Regions from separate parts of the Exiguobacterium sp. s138 genome, predicted to be linked through region 2. Evidence: a T-box and tRNA genes for the amino acid it is inferred to sense, from the RefSeq annotation. Region 2 holds a T-box; the other holds one or more tRNA genes.

Region 1 (7,485 bases), on a different contig from region 2:
TTGGTGGCGAACGGAACCATCTTGACGGTGACCTCGCGGGTGGTTATTACATTCAACCAACGATTTTTAAAGGAAACAACAAGATGCGGATTTTCCAAGAAGAGATTTTTGGGCCAGTCCTGTCCGTCACGACATTTAAAACAGAAGAAGAAGCACTGCAAATTGCCAATGACACGCTGTACGGCTTAGGTGCCGGTGTCTGGACGCGTGACATGAATCGGGCATACCGCTTCGGACGCGCGATTGAAGCAGGACGCGTCTGGACAAACTGTTACCACCAATATCCGGCCCATGCTGCGTTCGGCGGTTACAAAATGTCGGGAATCGGCCGTGAAAATCATAAAATGATGCTCAACCATTACCAGCGGACAAAAAATCTTCTCGTCAGCTACAGCCCGGATAAACTTGGTTTCTTCTAATCGAAGAAAGGATGTGGCGACATGGTTGAACGTGTACTTGCGACCGATGCCGGCTTGGAATTGATTGAACTGCTAAAAGCAAAACACGGACCGTTAATGTTTCATCAATCAGGTGGATGCTGTGACGGAAGTTCCCCGATGTGTTTTGCGGAAGGCGATTTATTTTTAGGCGATCAAGATTTATTGATCGGTACAATCGGCGGCTGTCCGTTTTATATTCATGAGGATCAATACGCCTACTGGAAACATACGCAACTGATCATTGATGTCGTTGATGGTCGAGGCGGAATGTTTTCCTTGGAAGGCGTCGAGGGGAAACGGTTTTTAACACGTTCTCGTGCTTTTACGTCTGAAGAATATGCGGAGCTCGCAGCTACTGCCAAACCATAGAACAATCAAAAGAAGATACCTCGCCCGAGTATTTAAGTGCTTGTGACTTAGATACACCGGGTGGAAGGTGTTTTTTTTGTGGCATCACGTTATAATTAAAAGATATTTTACAAAAAGAGGAGGACGAAACATGGCGACTTTTCAAGAGTTGACGTCCATTGAAGCCGTAAGGGATTTTTATCTCGTGCAGCGGGCGAGTTTTATTTATGTTTCTAGTCCGGGCTGCGGTGTCTGCGCTTCGTTGTTTCCGCAGATTGAGCCGATATTAGCAAGTCATCCCGAATTTCGGTCGGGACATGTCGATTTAGGAAGCGTCCCGGAAATTGCCGGAGAATTTTCCGTGTTTACTGCTCCGGCTTTGCTGTTTTTTGCGAACGGGAAAGAAATTCACCGGGAAGTACGAATCGTTCCCATTGAACCGTTTACTAAAAAAGTCGAACAGCTCAGCCGATTGGTGGCATCACTCGATTAACAATATCACATCGTCAGGAGGAAACAGACATGCGTTATCCTTATTTAGGTTGGACCGGACAAACAATCGGTGTGACGGCTCCGTCTTCCGGATTATCGGAAGAACTGCATCCGATGATTGAAGAGGCGACGAATCGATTACGGGATCGGCAAATGACTGTTCAAGTCGGACAAACCGTTTGGACACAACAGCAGGCGGCAAGTGCGCCGGTTCAAACGCGGGCGGACGAGCTGAATGCAATGCTGCAAAATCCGGAAATTGATGCAATCATTCCACCATTTGGAGGGGAACGGGCGATTGATGTGTTACCATTCCTGGATTTTGAACGAATTCCGGCAAAGTGGTTGCTCGGGTATTCGGATATCAGTACATTACTGTTTGCGATTACGCTCAAGACCGGCATTGCGACGGCGCACGGACCAAACTTCGTCGACATGCGCAGTGAAGAATGGGATGAAACGACGACAGCTTGGCGACGAGTTCTCGCGACGCCTGCCGGAGCAACCGTGACGCAGTGGACATCTGATTTGTATCAGACGAATTGGAATCATGCGGAACGGCCCGAACGTTATATGTACCACCTCGACGCGGCAACAGAGTGGAAAACAATCGATCCGGCCCAAAAACAGGTATCCGGCCGGTTGCTTGGCGGATGTCTTGAAACGATTCGTCATCTCATCGGAACACCGTACGGAGATGTGGTCACGTTTCAGACGGATCAGCTGAATGAAGAACCGATTCTTTGGTACTTTGAAGTATCGGAAGCGAGTGCCACCGACGTTCACCGTTCGCTGATGCAGATGTATCTCGCGGGGTGGTTCGAGCGGGCATCGGGCATCGTGTTCGGACGAACAGCCGGCGGGCGGACAGTTGAGGAGTATACCATCCTCGACGTGTATGAGACGTTTAATGAACTGCTGGACATTCCGGTGTTTTACGATCTCGATATCGGTCACCAACCGCCGCAAATGACACTCGTCAACGGAGCATCAGCAACTATCATGATTCAAGGAAAAGACTCTAGATTAGACATGACATTTCAGTAATCTAGAAGAGGAGGACAGATATGGCGAGTCGGAAGTTTCAATCGTTAGCAGCGTACAAGCGGGTGCACATCAATCCGGAAACACGGCGGATGACCCTGCCTGAACCGTTTTATGATGCGTTACAGGTAAAAGATGAACTGATGTTAGCACAGGTCGGTCAAGTGCTGATTATTCGGAACCCACAGGAAATCGTCACGACGGAAACGGATTTGCTGTCGGACATCGTCGAAGAAGGGTTCACGGGACAAGAATTGGTTCAGGAATTTGCTTACCGAAAGGCACAACACGAACATCGTCTGCGGCAACAAATTTTACAAGAAGAGGATGCCGAGTCCTCAGCACAACTACAAATTGATCTTTAAGAGCAGATGAGGAGTGGGAGCAATGCGAACACGAACGAAAATCGGTTTAGGTGTAATCGGTTCCGGGATGCTTGCAGCGAGTTATTACTTTTATGAAATGGCGATCGCAACCAATCCGAAACCCTTTTTATCCAATAACCGTGATTTAAGTGACGAAATGGTCCGTCTGATGCAACCGGGGCAGACGTGGATTAAAGAACAGCCGCTGGAATTGATTGAAGTCAAGGCGCATGACGGATTAATGTTACGCGGGCATTACTTGCCGCCGCTTGTACCATCGGATCGGATTGTGATTTTAGTGCATGGATACGGCGGTGTCGGAACGGATTTGGCCGGATTTGCGTATCTGTATCACCAAGCCGGTTTCCACGTCATGATGCCGGATAACCGTGGACACGGAAAAAGTGACGGGAACTATATTGGTTTCGGATGGCATGACCGGGAAGATTGTCTCCGGTGGACCGAATATCTGGTAGCTCGTCTTGGCCCAGAAAGTGCAATCTTTTTGCACGGTGTTTCGATGGGAGGAGCAACCGTTCTGATGACCAGTGGGGAACTGTTGCCGCCGCAAATCAAAGGCATCATTTCCGATTGTGCGTATACGTCGGTCAACGCCGTTCTCGCCTATCAAATGAAGCGGATGTATCGTCTGCCGCATTTCCCGTTCCTGACGATGACAAGTATCTTGACGAAATTAAAAGCGGGCTATTTTTTCAGTGAAGCCTCGGCCATTAAGCAAGTCCAGCGGGCGACGGTTCCGATTCTGTTTATTCACGGCGGAGCCGATACATTTGTTCCGACTTCAATGGTCTATGAATTGTATCAAGCCTGTCCGACGGAAAAAGAATTGGTGGTCATTCCGAATGCAGCCCACGCGATGGCTTATTTCGAGGATCCGGACACATACGATACGGTCGTGGAACGATTCGTCCGGCGGATTTTAGACGAACCGACAGAAAAAGTATAAAAAAATGCATGAAACCGTTGACACGAAAAAAACTATTTAGTATTCTAATAACATAAATAGAAGTCGTCGTGGCGGAACTGGTAGACGCGCTAGACTCAGAATCTAGTGGTGGCAACACCGTGGAGGTTCAAGTCCTCTCGGCGGCATTTTAAAGTGAAAATAGGAGTACTCTTCGTCAGAAGGGTGCTCCTATTTTTTTTATTTTGAAAAATTTTGATTCATGCTCTTAACAAGTTTGTTCGTAAAATTTGAATTTTTCTGATAAAATATGTGTTAAGGAAAAGTTTTTGAGGAAAATACATGAAAGAAGGCATTTGTCTTCAAGAGAGGAGTAACAACATGAAAAAGCATTTATCGGTATTATTTTTATTGCTCAGCTGTCTCGTGGTATTAAGCGCATGTAGTATCGGTTCACAGGACGAGGTCTCAAAAGACAAGACGTACAAGGTTGGCATCGATGTTACGTATCCGCCGTTCGAATATAAAGACGGGGACACATACAAGGGAATCGATATCGACCTCATCAAAGCGATTGCCAAAGATCAAGGATTTAAAATCAAGTTTGAAGCGATGGATTTCAGCGGAATCATTCCCGCTCTTCAAGCGAACCAACTGGATGTAGCGATTGCCGGAATGAGTATCACACCGGAACGGAAAAAGGTTGTTACGTTCTCAGACCCGTACTTTAAAGCCGGGCTGATCCTGGTCGTCAAAGAAGATGAAAACAAAATCAAATCAGTCGATGATTTGAAAGGCAAGAAAGTTGCGGTTAAAAAGGGAACAACAGGTGCAAAATATGCAACTGACAATGCAGACAAACTCGGAATCACCGTCACTCAATTCAATGACAGCCCGGCCATGTTCCAGGAAGTCAAAAACGGAAATGCTGCCGCATTGATTGAAGATTATCCGGTCATCTCCTATGCAAACAAACAGCAAAACCTTGGTCTGAAACTTGTCGGAGACCGTTTGAATGGTGATAATTACGGAATTGCCGTCCTCAAAGGTGAAAACGAAGAGTTGATGAAAAAAATCAACAAAGGACTCGCAAACCTGAAAGAAAACGGGGAGTACGACAAAATCGTCGATACGTATTTAAAATAAGCCATTTGAACGAATGACAAGGGAGTTGAGTCACTGATGGAAGTCGCAAAAACGGCGTTTCCGTTTTTTCTAGAAGGGTTACAGATCACCCTCTATATCTTTATCATCGCGGTCATCGTCGGATTTTTAATCGGCTTGATCGTCGCCTTGATGCGTTTATCACCACTTAAGATTTTAAACGGGATTGCCATCGTCTACATCGATGTCATCCGGGGAACGCCCTTTATCGTCCAATTGTTCTTCATTTATTTTGGACTCAATTCACTTGAGTGGCTGTCGATGGACCGGATGTATGCCGGGATTCTCACTGTCGCCATCAATGCCGGAGCCTATTTCGCCGAGATCATCCGGGCCGGGATTCAATCGATTGATAAAGGGCAGACAGAAGCGGCACGTTCTCTCGGTATGACGGGGCGTCAAACGATGACACAAATCGTTTTACCGCAAGCCTTCCGCCGTATGCTGCCGACGATTACGAACCAATCGATCATCAGTTTAAAAGATACGTCGTTGCTATCGATCATCGGTATCGCGGATTTGACGCAACAGGGACAAGTGCAACAAGCAACGACATTTGAACCGTTCATCGTCTGGACGGTCGTCGGTCTGATGTACTTCGTCGTCATCTATCTCCTTTCACTATTAGGGAAATTCTTGGAGCGGAGGTTTACACTGCGATGAGTATCATTGAAGTCAAACAATTAAAAAAATCATTTGGTTCGAACGAAGTCTTAAAGGATATTTCGGTCGAGATTGAAGAAAAAGAAGTCGTGTGTGTCATTGGACCTTCGGGATCGGGGAAAAGTACGTTTCTCCGTTGCTTGAACCGGCTCGAAGATATCACGGGCGGTACAGTAATCGTCGATACCCATGACATCACAGATCCGAAAGTCGATATCAATAAAGTCCGTGAAGAAGTCGGAATGGTGTTTCAACATTTCAACTTGTTTCCCCACAAGACCGTGCTTGAGAACGTCACACTTGCACCGATGAAAGTCCGGAAAACGGACAAAACGCAAGCGAAACAGCGGGCGCTCGAATTGTTGGATAAAGTCGGATTGCGGGAGAAAGCCGATAACTATCCGGGGGAACTGTCCGGCGGTCAAAAACAACGGGTTGCCATTGCCCGTGCCCTGGCCATGAATCCGAAAATCATGTTGTTCGACGAGCCGACATCCGCGCTCGACCCGGAAATGGTCGGCGATGTGCTTGCTGTCATGAAACAGTTGGCACTTGAAGGGATGACGATGATTGTCGTCACGCACGAGATGGGATTTGCGCGTGAAGTCGGGGATCGGGTTCTTTTTATGGATGGTGGTTTCATCGTCGAAGAAAACATTCCGAGTCTATTGTTTGATTCTCCACAACACGAACGGACACAATCGTTTTTAAGTAAAGTGTTATAACACAAGACATTGAGCAGGAATGGCCTTCAGGGAGGTCGTTTCTGCTCTTTTTTTGACGAATACAGCTGTTTTCCCCTAGAGAGGTTTCATTCATAAACAACACAGGGTACAGTCATAAGAAAAACTTATACATTTATGACTGAGAAATTGGGAATTCGAAACGCACTGACCTAAAAGAAGTAGTAATATAATAACTAAGGCAAACACTTTTGACATACAGGCCATCGTTAAGGGTTATGTTCGGCCTCGTTGCAAGGAACATGACGATTATCGAATTTTTATGTCATATGATTTGAAAGCGCTAACAGGTAGAGAGCTGGAAATGTACTGATTTTCAGTACAATGAGTGGAATGAATGAAACGGGGGGAACCGTACATGGCAAGCCGGGAACAGGAACAGCAAACATTTTATGGACCAAACCTTGGATACATCATTGAATTGTATGAACGCTTTTTAGAAGATGCTTCTTCTGTTGATGAAGAAACACGGGCCTATTTCGAACAAAATGGTGCTCCGGTCGCAGAATCAGTAACTCAGCAACCGATCGAAACGGGAGATTTCGAAAAGTACTTGGCAGCGAGTCGCTTAGCGGATCAAATTCGAGCGAAAGGTCACCTTGCGGCTGACATCTATCCGCTGAAAGATCATCCGCGGGAAACGGAATTGCTGGAGCTTCGTCAGTTCGGATTGACGGAAGCCGATTTACGCGGCATGCCGGTCACGCTTGTTTGTCCGGAACCGCCGGGACATCTGAAGGATGCCTATGAAGGGATCGAACATTTAAAAGCACAGTATACAGGTGCCGCAGCCGTTGAATTCCAACACGTCGATGATTTGGAAGAAAAGAAATGGTTACGCCAAAAAATTGAACAAGGTGCATTGACGGCACGTTTATCAGTCGAACAGAAAAAGCAGTTATTCAAACGGCTCGCCGAGACGGAGTTATTCGAAAAATATCTTCATAAAACGTACGTCGGACAGAAGCGGTTCTCGATTGAAGGTCTTGACGCGATGGTTCCATTGCTCGACACGATCGTTGGACATCTGATTGCCAATGGGTCGGAAACAATCAATATCGGAATGGCGCACCGGGGACGATTAAACGTCTTGGCACATGTATTAGGCAAACCGTATGAAATGATTTTCGCGGAATTCCAGCATGCACCGAACCATGATCTTGTCCCTTCCGAAGGATCAATCGGCATCACGTACGGTTGGACGGGTGATGTGAAGTATCATTTAGGGTTAAACCGAAAAATGGAACAACAGTCAAGTAACGTCCGGATGACGCTTGCCAACAATCCGTCTCACCTCGAGT
Region 2 (7,485 bases):
CGGAGTGGCACTCGGTACCGCGATCAGCGGACAAATTGCAGCAATCGACATCCAGTTCATCTTCATCGCCAATCTGATCCTTTACTTATTGTTTGCCGTCGTCCTCTTGGTGGGACTGAACTGGATTCACGTGCATCCGGTCAAACGTCAATCGGTATCGGCAGGGGAGGAAGTGCGGGAACCGCTTTCGAAGAGTTCAGTCCGGACGATGCTGTACGTTTCGGTCGGCTATGCGCTCTTGTGGTTTGTGTATGTTCAATGGCAGGGAACATTTTCCGTGCATACAAAATCCCTCGGTGTGACAATTTCCGAATACTCGATTTTATGGACGATCAACGGTGCACTGATCGTATTTGCGCAACCGTTATTGACACCTGTCCTGCGCTGGTTTGGTGACGACTTGAAACGTCAGTTGCTGACGGGAACCGGCATTTTTCTTTTGTCCTACGCGATCGTGCCTTTTGCCGGCGGATTCAAGATGTTCTTAGTAGCGATGGTCATTTTGACGATCGGTGAGATGTTCATTTGGCCGGCGGTTCCGGCAATGGCAGCCCGCCTGGCTCCGATCGGGAAAGAAGGCGAGTTTCAGGGGTATGTCAATATCGCCGCTTCGGCAGGGCGGATGATCAGTCCGACTGTCGGAGGGCTGATTTATGATTTATCCGGTATGAATGCCGTGTTCATGACATTGATTGGATTGATCCTGCTGGCAGGATTCACATTCGTTCGGGCTATACCAAACAAGGCGGTAAAATGAGAAAAGGACAGAAGCGGTCGCTTGATTCCGCTGTCTGTCTTTTTTGTTGAAGAAGCATATTAAACATGTAAAATGGGTATTGAATTAAAAGGTAAAAATTAATTGATTAACCAAATTAAAGGAAAATAGTTATGTTCGACGTGTCATATGCCGGAGGTGGAAAAAGATGAGGCGATGTATTTTTGTGGAAGATCAGTTGACGTGGGCATCACTTGTGGAAAATAAATCACTTGATATTTTTTATAGCTATGAATATGTTCATTTGAATGCCCGGACCGATGAAGCGGCCGGACTGATTTATTTTCAAGGAGCATCAGGTGAATTATTTTATCCCTTCTTGAAGCGGCGGATTTTTGACACCGAATACTTTGATTTGATTACGCCTTACGGATACGGAGGTCCGGAAATCATTGGTGAGTTGACTTCAGAAGAGCTGACCGATGCCAAACGTTCGTTTCGACAATGGGCGATGCGTCAAAAAATTGTTTCCGAATTGATTCGTTTTAATCCGCTGACGGAAAACCATAAACGTGTAGCAGATTGGACTAAAACGGAATTCATCCGCCACACGACAAGCATCGATCTTCGGCCTTCTGTAGAAGAAATCATGCAGACCTTTCATAAAAAAAACCGGAGTATGATCCGGAAATCCTTGGCGTCAGAGCTGACGGTCCGAAGAGGATCGAAAGAAGATCTGCCAACCTTCATCCGTCTTTACTATCAAACGATGGACCGGAAGGATGCTTCGTCCCATTACTATTTCACGACCGAATATTTTGAACAGTTGTTTCAACCGACAGAACTGTGTGAACCGTTATTGCTGATTGCGGAGTGGCAGGGAGAAGCGGTCGGTGGATATTTCGTCCTGCTCGGGAACGAGTATGCACACGGACATCTGATCGGCTGTCAACGTGATGAACATAAACTTTTTCCGAATCAGCGCCTGGAGTATGAGGCGATTTTACATTCCAAGTCAGCCGGCATGGTCGAGCAGCACCTCGGTGGCGGCTATAAGGAACGGGACAGTCTGTTTGAAAGCAAATGTCGCTATACAGGTTACCGTATGTTTGAATACCACCAAGGAAAGACGATTCTTCTTCCCCATGTCTATGAACAATTGTGTCAACGGTACGGAAGCGACGAAGCAGCCAACTATTTCCCGGAATACCGTTATCAGGAGACGGTTTTAGCCACCTGATCATCTGCAGATGATCAGGTTTTTTGGTAGGCTGATAACAGGAGGGGAAATCATGAAAAAAACAGGTTTGATTTTTGATATGGATGGGGTCATCCTCGATAGTGAAATTCAATATTTTAAAGTCCATCAACAGATGTTCAACACGTTATCGATTCCGCTGGATTTGACGCAGTATGCGACATTCATGGGGAAAACCGGGGATGAGATGTGGGAGGAACTGATCACACAACACGCGTTACCGCACTCGACGGAAGCATTGCTGGCACTCGAACACGAATTATTCCAACAGCATGCGAAGCCGGAGACCTGCGGTTTGAAGGACGGCGTAAAAGAACTGATGGAACTGGCCCGGACGGAAGGATACCGGATTGCGATTGCGTCCTCGAGTTCACTTGAAAAAATTAAACGTGTCATTACGCATTATGAATTGACGGTCGATGCTTATACGAGCGGATTTGAAGTCCCGCGTTCCAAACCGGATCCGGCGATTTTTTGTCTGGCGGCAGAGCGGATCAATCAGTCACCCGAGGCCTGTATCGTCATTGAAGACGCCGCAAACGGGATGATTGGTGCCAAAAAAGCGGGCATGGAAGTCATTGCCCTGCTCGACGATCGGATGCCGGCACAAGTCTTGCATCATGCGGATCATGCCGTATCATCGCACGCCGCGATTGGAGAAATTTTACGCAACCGTTGACGGTAAGGGAAGGTTCGGCTTACACTTACACATAGATAGTCCATTGCGACGAACTGAAGTAGTAAGGGAGTCATTCCGTTTTAGAGAGCTGGTGGTCGGTGCAAACCAGTCGGAATCGTCCGTGAACTCGTCAGGGAGCATGATTCGTGAAACCAAGTAGCGAACTCCGGTCCTTCACACCGTTATCTGTGAATCAAGTGGTCTGCTTCAGCAGACAACGTGGGTGGTACCGCGGGAGACAAACCGGTCTTTCGTCCCTATTCCTAGGGGCGGAGACCGGTTTTTTGTATATTCAGAGGAGGAATAAAGATGCCGTACAATCATCGTGAAATCGAACCGAAATGGCAAGCGCGTTGGGAACAGGACAATGCGTTCGTCACAACAGAAGATCCGGAAAAAGAAGGCTTTTATGCGTTAGACATGTTTCCTTATCCATCGGGAGCAGGACTTCATGTCGGTCACCCGGAAGGATACACGGCAACCGATATCTTGGCCCGGATGAAACGGATGCAAGGATACAACGTCCTTCACCCGATGGGATGGGATGCGTTTGGACTTCCGGCGGAGCAGTATGCGCTTGATACAGGAAATGACCCGCGGGAGTTCACTGCCCAAAACATCGAAACCTTTAAACGTCAGTTAAAAGACTTGGGATTCTCGTACGACTGGGATCGTGAAATCAATACGACGGATCCGAAATATTACAAATGGACACAGTGGATTTTTACGAAATTGTATGAACAGGGACTCGCTTTCGTTGACGAAGTCGCCGTTAACTGGTGCCCGGCTCTTGGAACGGTGCTTGCGAACGAGGAAGTCATCGACGGGCTGTCCGAGCGTGGTAATCATCCGGTTGTCCGCGTCCCGATGCGGCAGTGGGTTTTAAAAATTACCGAGTACGCGGACCGTTTGCTCGAAGATTTGGATGAACTCGACTGGCCGGAATCCGTCAAGGAAATGCAACGGAACTGGATCGGAAAATCGGAAGGTGCGGAAATCGACTTTACGATCGACGGTCATAAAAAACAAGTGACGGTCTTCACGACACGTCCGGATACCGTCTTCGGCGCAACGTATCTCGTTCTGGCACCGGAGCATCCATTTGTCACGGATATCACAACAGAGGATCACGAAGAAGCGGTTAAAGCATACATCGCGTCTGTCCAGACGAAGTCAGATTTGGAACGGACGGATCTTGCGAAAGAAAAAACAGGCGTCTTCACGGGAGCTTTTGCCGTCAACCCGATTTCCGGCGAACGTCTGCCAATCTGGATCGCCGATTATGTCCTCGCGACATACGGAACAGGCGCGATCATGGCCGTTCCGGCACACGATGAGCGTGATCATGAATTTGCGAAACAGTTTGACCTTCCGATCATCGAAGTCGTCAAAGGCGGTAACGTTGACGAAGCAGCGTATACGGATGAAGGCGAACACGTCAATTCACAAATGCTCGACGGATTGTCAAAACAGGAGGCGATTGAAACGATCATCGCTGAACTGGAGACGAATCAAGTCGGACGCAAAAAAATCACGTTCCGATTGCGTGACTGGTTATTCAGCCGTCAGCGCTACTGGGGTGAACCGATTCCGGTCGTCCACATGGAAGACGGAACGATGAAGACACTCGATAAATCGGAACTTCCACTTGAATTGCCGATGATTCCGGAAATCAAGCCGTCCGGCACAGGTGAATCACCACTCGCCCTTGCAGAAGACTGGCTCGATTACACGGATCCGGTCACGGGACTTAAAGGACGCCGCGAGACGAATACGATGCCACAATGGGGCGGCAGCTGCTGGTACTACCTCCGCTTCATTGATCCGCATAATGAAGAGGCGATTGCCGATCCGGAAAAACTAAAATACTGGCTTCCGGTCGATATTTATATCGGAGGAGCCGAGCATGCCGTGCTTCATTTACTGTATGCCCGCTTCTGGCATAAAGTCTTGTATGATATCGGTGTCGTACCGACGAAAGAACCATTCCAAAAGTTGTATAACCAAGGGATGATTCTTGGAGAAAACAATGAAAAAATGTCGAAATCACGCGGAAACGTCATCAATCCGGATGAAATCGTCAAATCGCACGGTGCAGATACACTCCGCTTGTACGAAATGTTCATGGGACCGCTTGATGCTTCGGTGTCGTGGTCGGAGAACGGTCTTGACGGGGCACGTCGTTTCCTTGACCGAGTCTGGCGTCTGTTCGAACGGACGGCGGACATTCAGGACGTGACGACAGTCGATGCAGACTTTGAACGTGTCTACCATCAGACGGTTAAAAAAGTAACGGAAGACTTCACGAACATTCAGTTCAACACCGGAATTTCGCAGTTGATGGTCTTCGTCAACGAGGCTAATAAACAACCGGTCTTACCGCGTCACTTCCTTCGCGGATTCATTCAATTGCTGACCCCGGTCGCACCGCACCTTGGGGAAGAGTTATGGGAACAGCTTGGTTTTGAGGATACATTGACATATGCGGCATGGCCGACATTTGACGAAACGAAACTCGTCAGCGATACAATGGAATTCGTCATTCAAGTCAACGGTAAAGTCCGTTCGAAGCTCGTCATCAGCATGGAGGCAACAAAAGAAGAAATTGAAGCCCTTGCATTTGCCGATGAAAAAACACAAGAGTGGATTGGCGATAAAACGGTTCGAAAAGTCATCGTCGTTCCGAAAAAACTGATCAATATCGTAGCGAACTAAGGCAAAACCCCTCATCTGATTCGTCAGATTGAGGGGTTTTCGTTTATCTCCGTCGCAAGTCCGCTTTTTTTTTAGGGCGCCTTCTGCTAAACTGAATCAGAAACCGAGACAGAAAGGCGATTTGTGTAAATGAAACGAACTTATATAGTCTATACAACGATTTTTGCCGTCGTCTCCGGTCTGATCCTTTGTGTGTCGCTCGTCTTTTCGAGACCTGAGACCGTCGCACAAATCAAAGAGACGTTTGCCAAAATTGAGACACAATCGAAACACCAAGCAGCAGTCAAACAAGTACCGGCGAAAACACCGTCTTCCATTCCGAATCCGGAAGAACCGTTGATCAAAAACGTCCAACAGATGTTGTACGATGATTCGATCGGTTCCTATCTTGTCGTAACGGAAGATTATCACTTTTTCGAAATCAGCGGGACCGGCGAACGAATCAATGCGTCATTCCAAATCGAGGATGAAGGCAAATTGATGTTATCGGGACTTGACGGCATGACGCTCGTTGACGGCGAGACCGTCGCCTTATTGACGTCCAATCAAATTCTCGTGACCGTTAAACGGGAAGAAGGCGTCTGGAAAGAAGACAAACGGGAACGGGTGGCAGGTACGACGATCCGCGACAGTTTCCACGGACTCGGTTACGATGCCAAGAAAAAACAATTCTACACGATCAATCACATTCGTTCGTTAGCGCGAAGTGAACTGACGTATTTCACGACGAAACAAGATGAAATAAAAATCGATAAAGATGCGACCGCAAAGGAAAAACGCGCTTTAAAGAAAAAACAAAAACCGCCGTATTTGACGATTGTAGAGCGAAAGCGGATTGACACGGCCGGCGGTATGCGCAGTGATGCGAAAAAAGCCTTCACGGAAAATTTCCGTCCGATTGGTCTTGCTGAACGGCAAGGGCGGATTTACACGTTGGATTCGGAAGCATTATTCCTGTATTCGATTGACACGAAAGATGTGACGATTACAGGGGAGTCGGCAAGCCCGAAAGTCTACGGGGCAGAAGGCATATTTGTTCAGGACAATGAGTTGTTTGCTTTGATCCAAACAGATAAATTCTCGAGCCGTTCGTTTACACCAATCGACTAAAAGGCTAGCTCCGTGTGGAACTAGCCTTTTTGTCATAACGCGGTCAGTGCAGCATTCGTGCCGGCGCAATGTCCGGTCACGAAAGCGGCTGTGATATTATAACCGCCTGTATAGCCGTGGATGTCGAGGATTTCGCCGGCGAAAAAGAGACCGTCTGCTTTTTTCGACATCATCGTTTTTGGTTGGATTTCCTTGATCGAAACACCGCCGCCGGTGACGAACGCTTTATCAAAGTCGAGTGTTCCGACTGCTTGAAGCGGGAAGCGTTTGAGCGTCGCCAGCAATTGAGTGAAGTCCTGTTTTTTAATTTGCGTACAGACTTCATCTCCAAAACCAATCCGGGCAAATAACAGATCGAGCAATCGTTCCGGAACAAATCCTTTTAACGCATTGCGGACCGTTTTTTTCGGGTTAGCGGCAAGGGCAGCTTGGAACCGTTCCGTCAGGGCACCGATCGATTCTTCCGGGAACAAGTCGATCGAAAGATGGACAACACGCTCACCGGACCGTTTTCTTTCTTTGATCGTGTACTGACTGCACCGTAAAGCAATCGGACCACTCAGACCGAAATGGGTAAATAACAGATCGCCGGTGTGCGTCTTGATCGGTTTATCTTTTTTACCGTGAACCGTCAGCGCGACGTCACGTAACGAAAGACCCTGAAGTGTCTTTTCTTGGATGAACGTATCGTTCAGTAAAATCGGCACTTCGGTCGGGAAAAGTTCCGTGATCGTATGACCGGCTTTACGTGCCCAAGGATAACCGTCGCCGGTTGAACCGGTATGGGGAACCGATTGTCCACCGACAGCGACGACACAACTCTTCGCTTCGAGGCGGGATCCGTCCGCAAGCAGGACGGCTGCGAACGAACCGTCCGGATGGAAGTCAAGTGTTGCAACTTCCGCATTGATTTGAATTTCAGCGCCGTGCTGGCGGATTTGATCAATCAATACCCGGACGACGTCAGCTGCTTTATCGGAAACCGGGAACATCCGTCCATTATCCTCT

Evidence for each region. The T-box of region 2 lies ahead of leuS (leucine--tRNA ligase). A T-box ahead of a tRNA ligase gene usually reads a tRNA of that ligase, here a tRNA-Leu.
Region 1: it encodes a tRNA-Leu, which carries the amino acid that the T-box ahead of leuS (leucine--tRNA ligase) is inferred to sense. The anticodon was not compared.

The regions. Positions count from the first base shown of each region.
Region 1 covers NZ_JACSMW010000002.1:381,670-389,154, forward strand. The annotation lists gene adh (aldehyde dehydrogenase) at 1-419, shown strand, start outside; gene KNP91_RS05795 (DUF779 domain-containing protein) at 441-809, shown strand; gene KNP91_RS05800 (thioredoxin family protein) at 940-1,281, shown strand; gene KNP91_RS05805 (S66 family peptidase) at 1,311-2,327, shown strand; gene KNP91_RS05810 (hypothetical protein) at 2,348-2,689, shown strand; gene KNP91_RS05815 (alpha/beta hydrolase) at 2,712-3,656, shown strand; tRNA gene KNP91_RS05820 (tRNA-Leu) at 3,719-3,802, shown strand; gene KNP91_RS05825 (transporter substrate-binding domain-containing protein) at 3,996-4,760, shown strand; gene KNP91_RS05830 (amino acid ABC transporter permease) at 4,797-5,441, shown strand; gene KNP91_RS05835 (amino acid ABC transporter ATP-binding protein) at 5,438-6,166, shown strand; gene KNP91_RS05840 (2-oxoglutarate dehydrogenase E1 component) at 6,522-7,485, shown strand, end outside.
Region 2 covers NZ_JACSMW010000003.1:48,523-56,007, reverse strand. The annotation lists gene KNP91_RS07540 (MDR family MFS transporter) at 1-757, shown strand, start outside; gene KNP91_RS07535 (peptidoglycan bridge formation glycyltransferase FemA/FemB family protein) at 924-1,955, shown strand; gene KNP91_RS07530 (HAD family hydrolase) at 2,008-2,652, shown strand; T-box leader at 2,692-2,914, shown strand; gene leuS (leucine--tRNA ligase) at 2,962-5,367, shown strand; gene KNP91_RS07520 (hypothetical protein) at 5,497-6,477, shown strand; gene KNP91_RS07515 (BaiN/RdsA family NAD(P)/FAD-dependent oxidoreductase) at 6,510-7,485, opposite strand, start outside.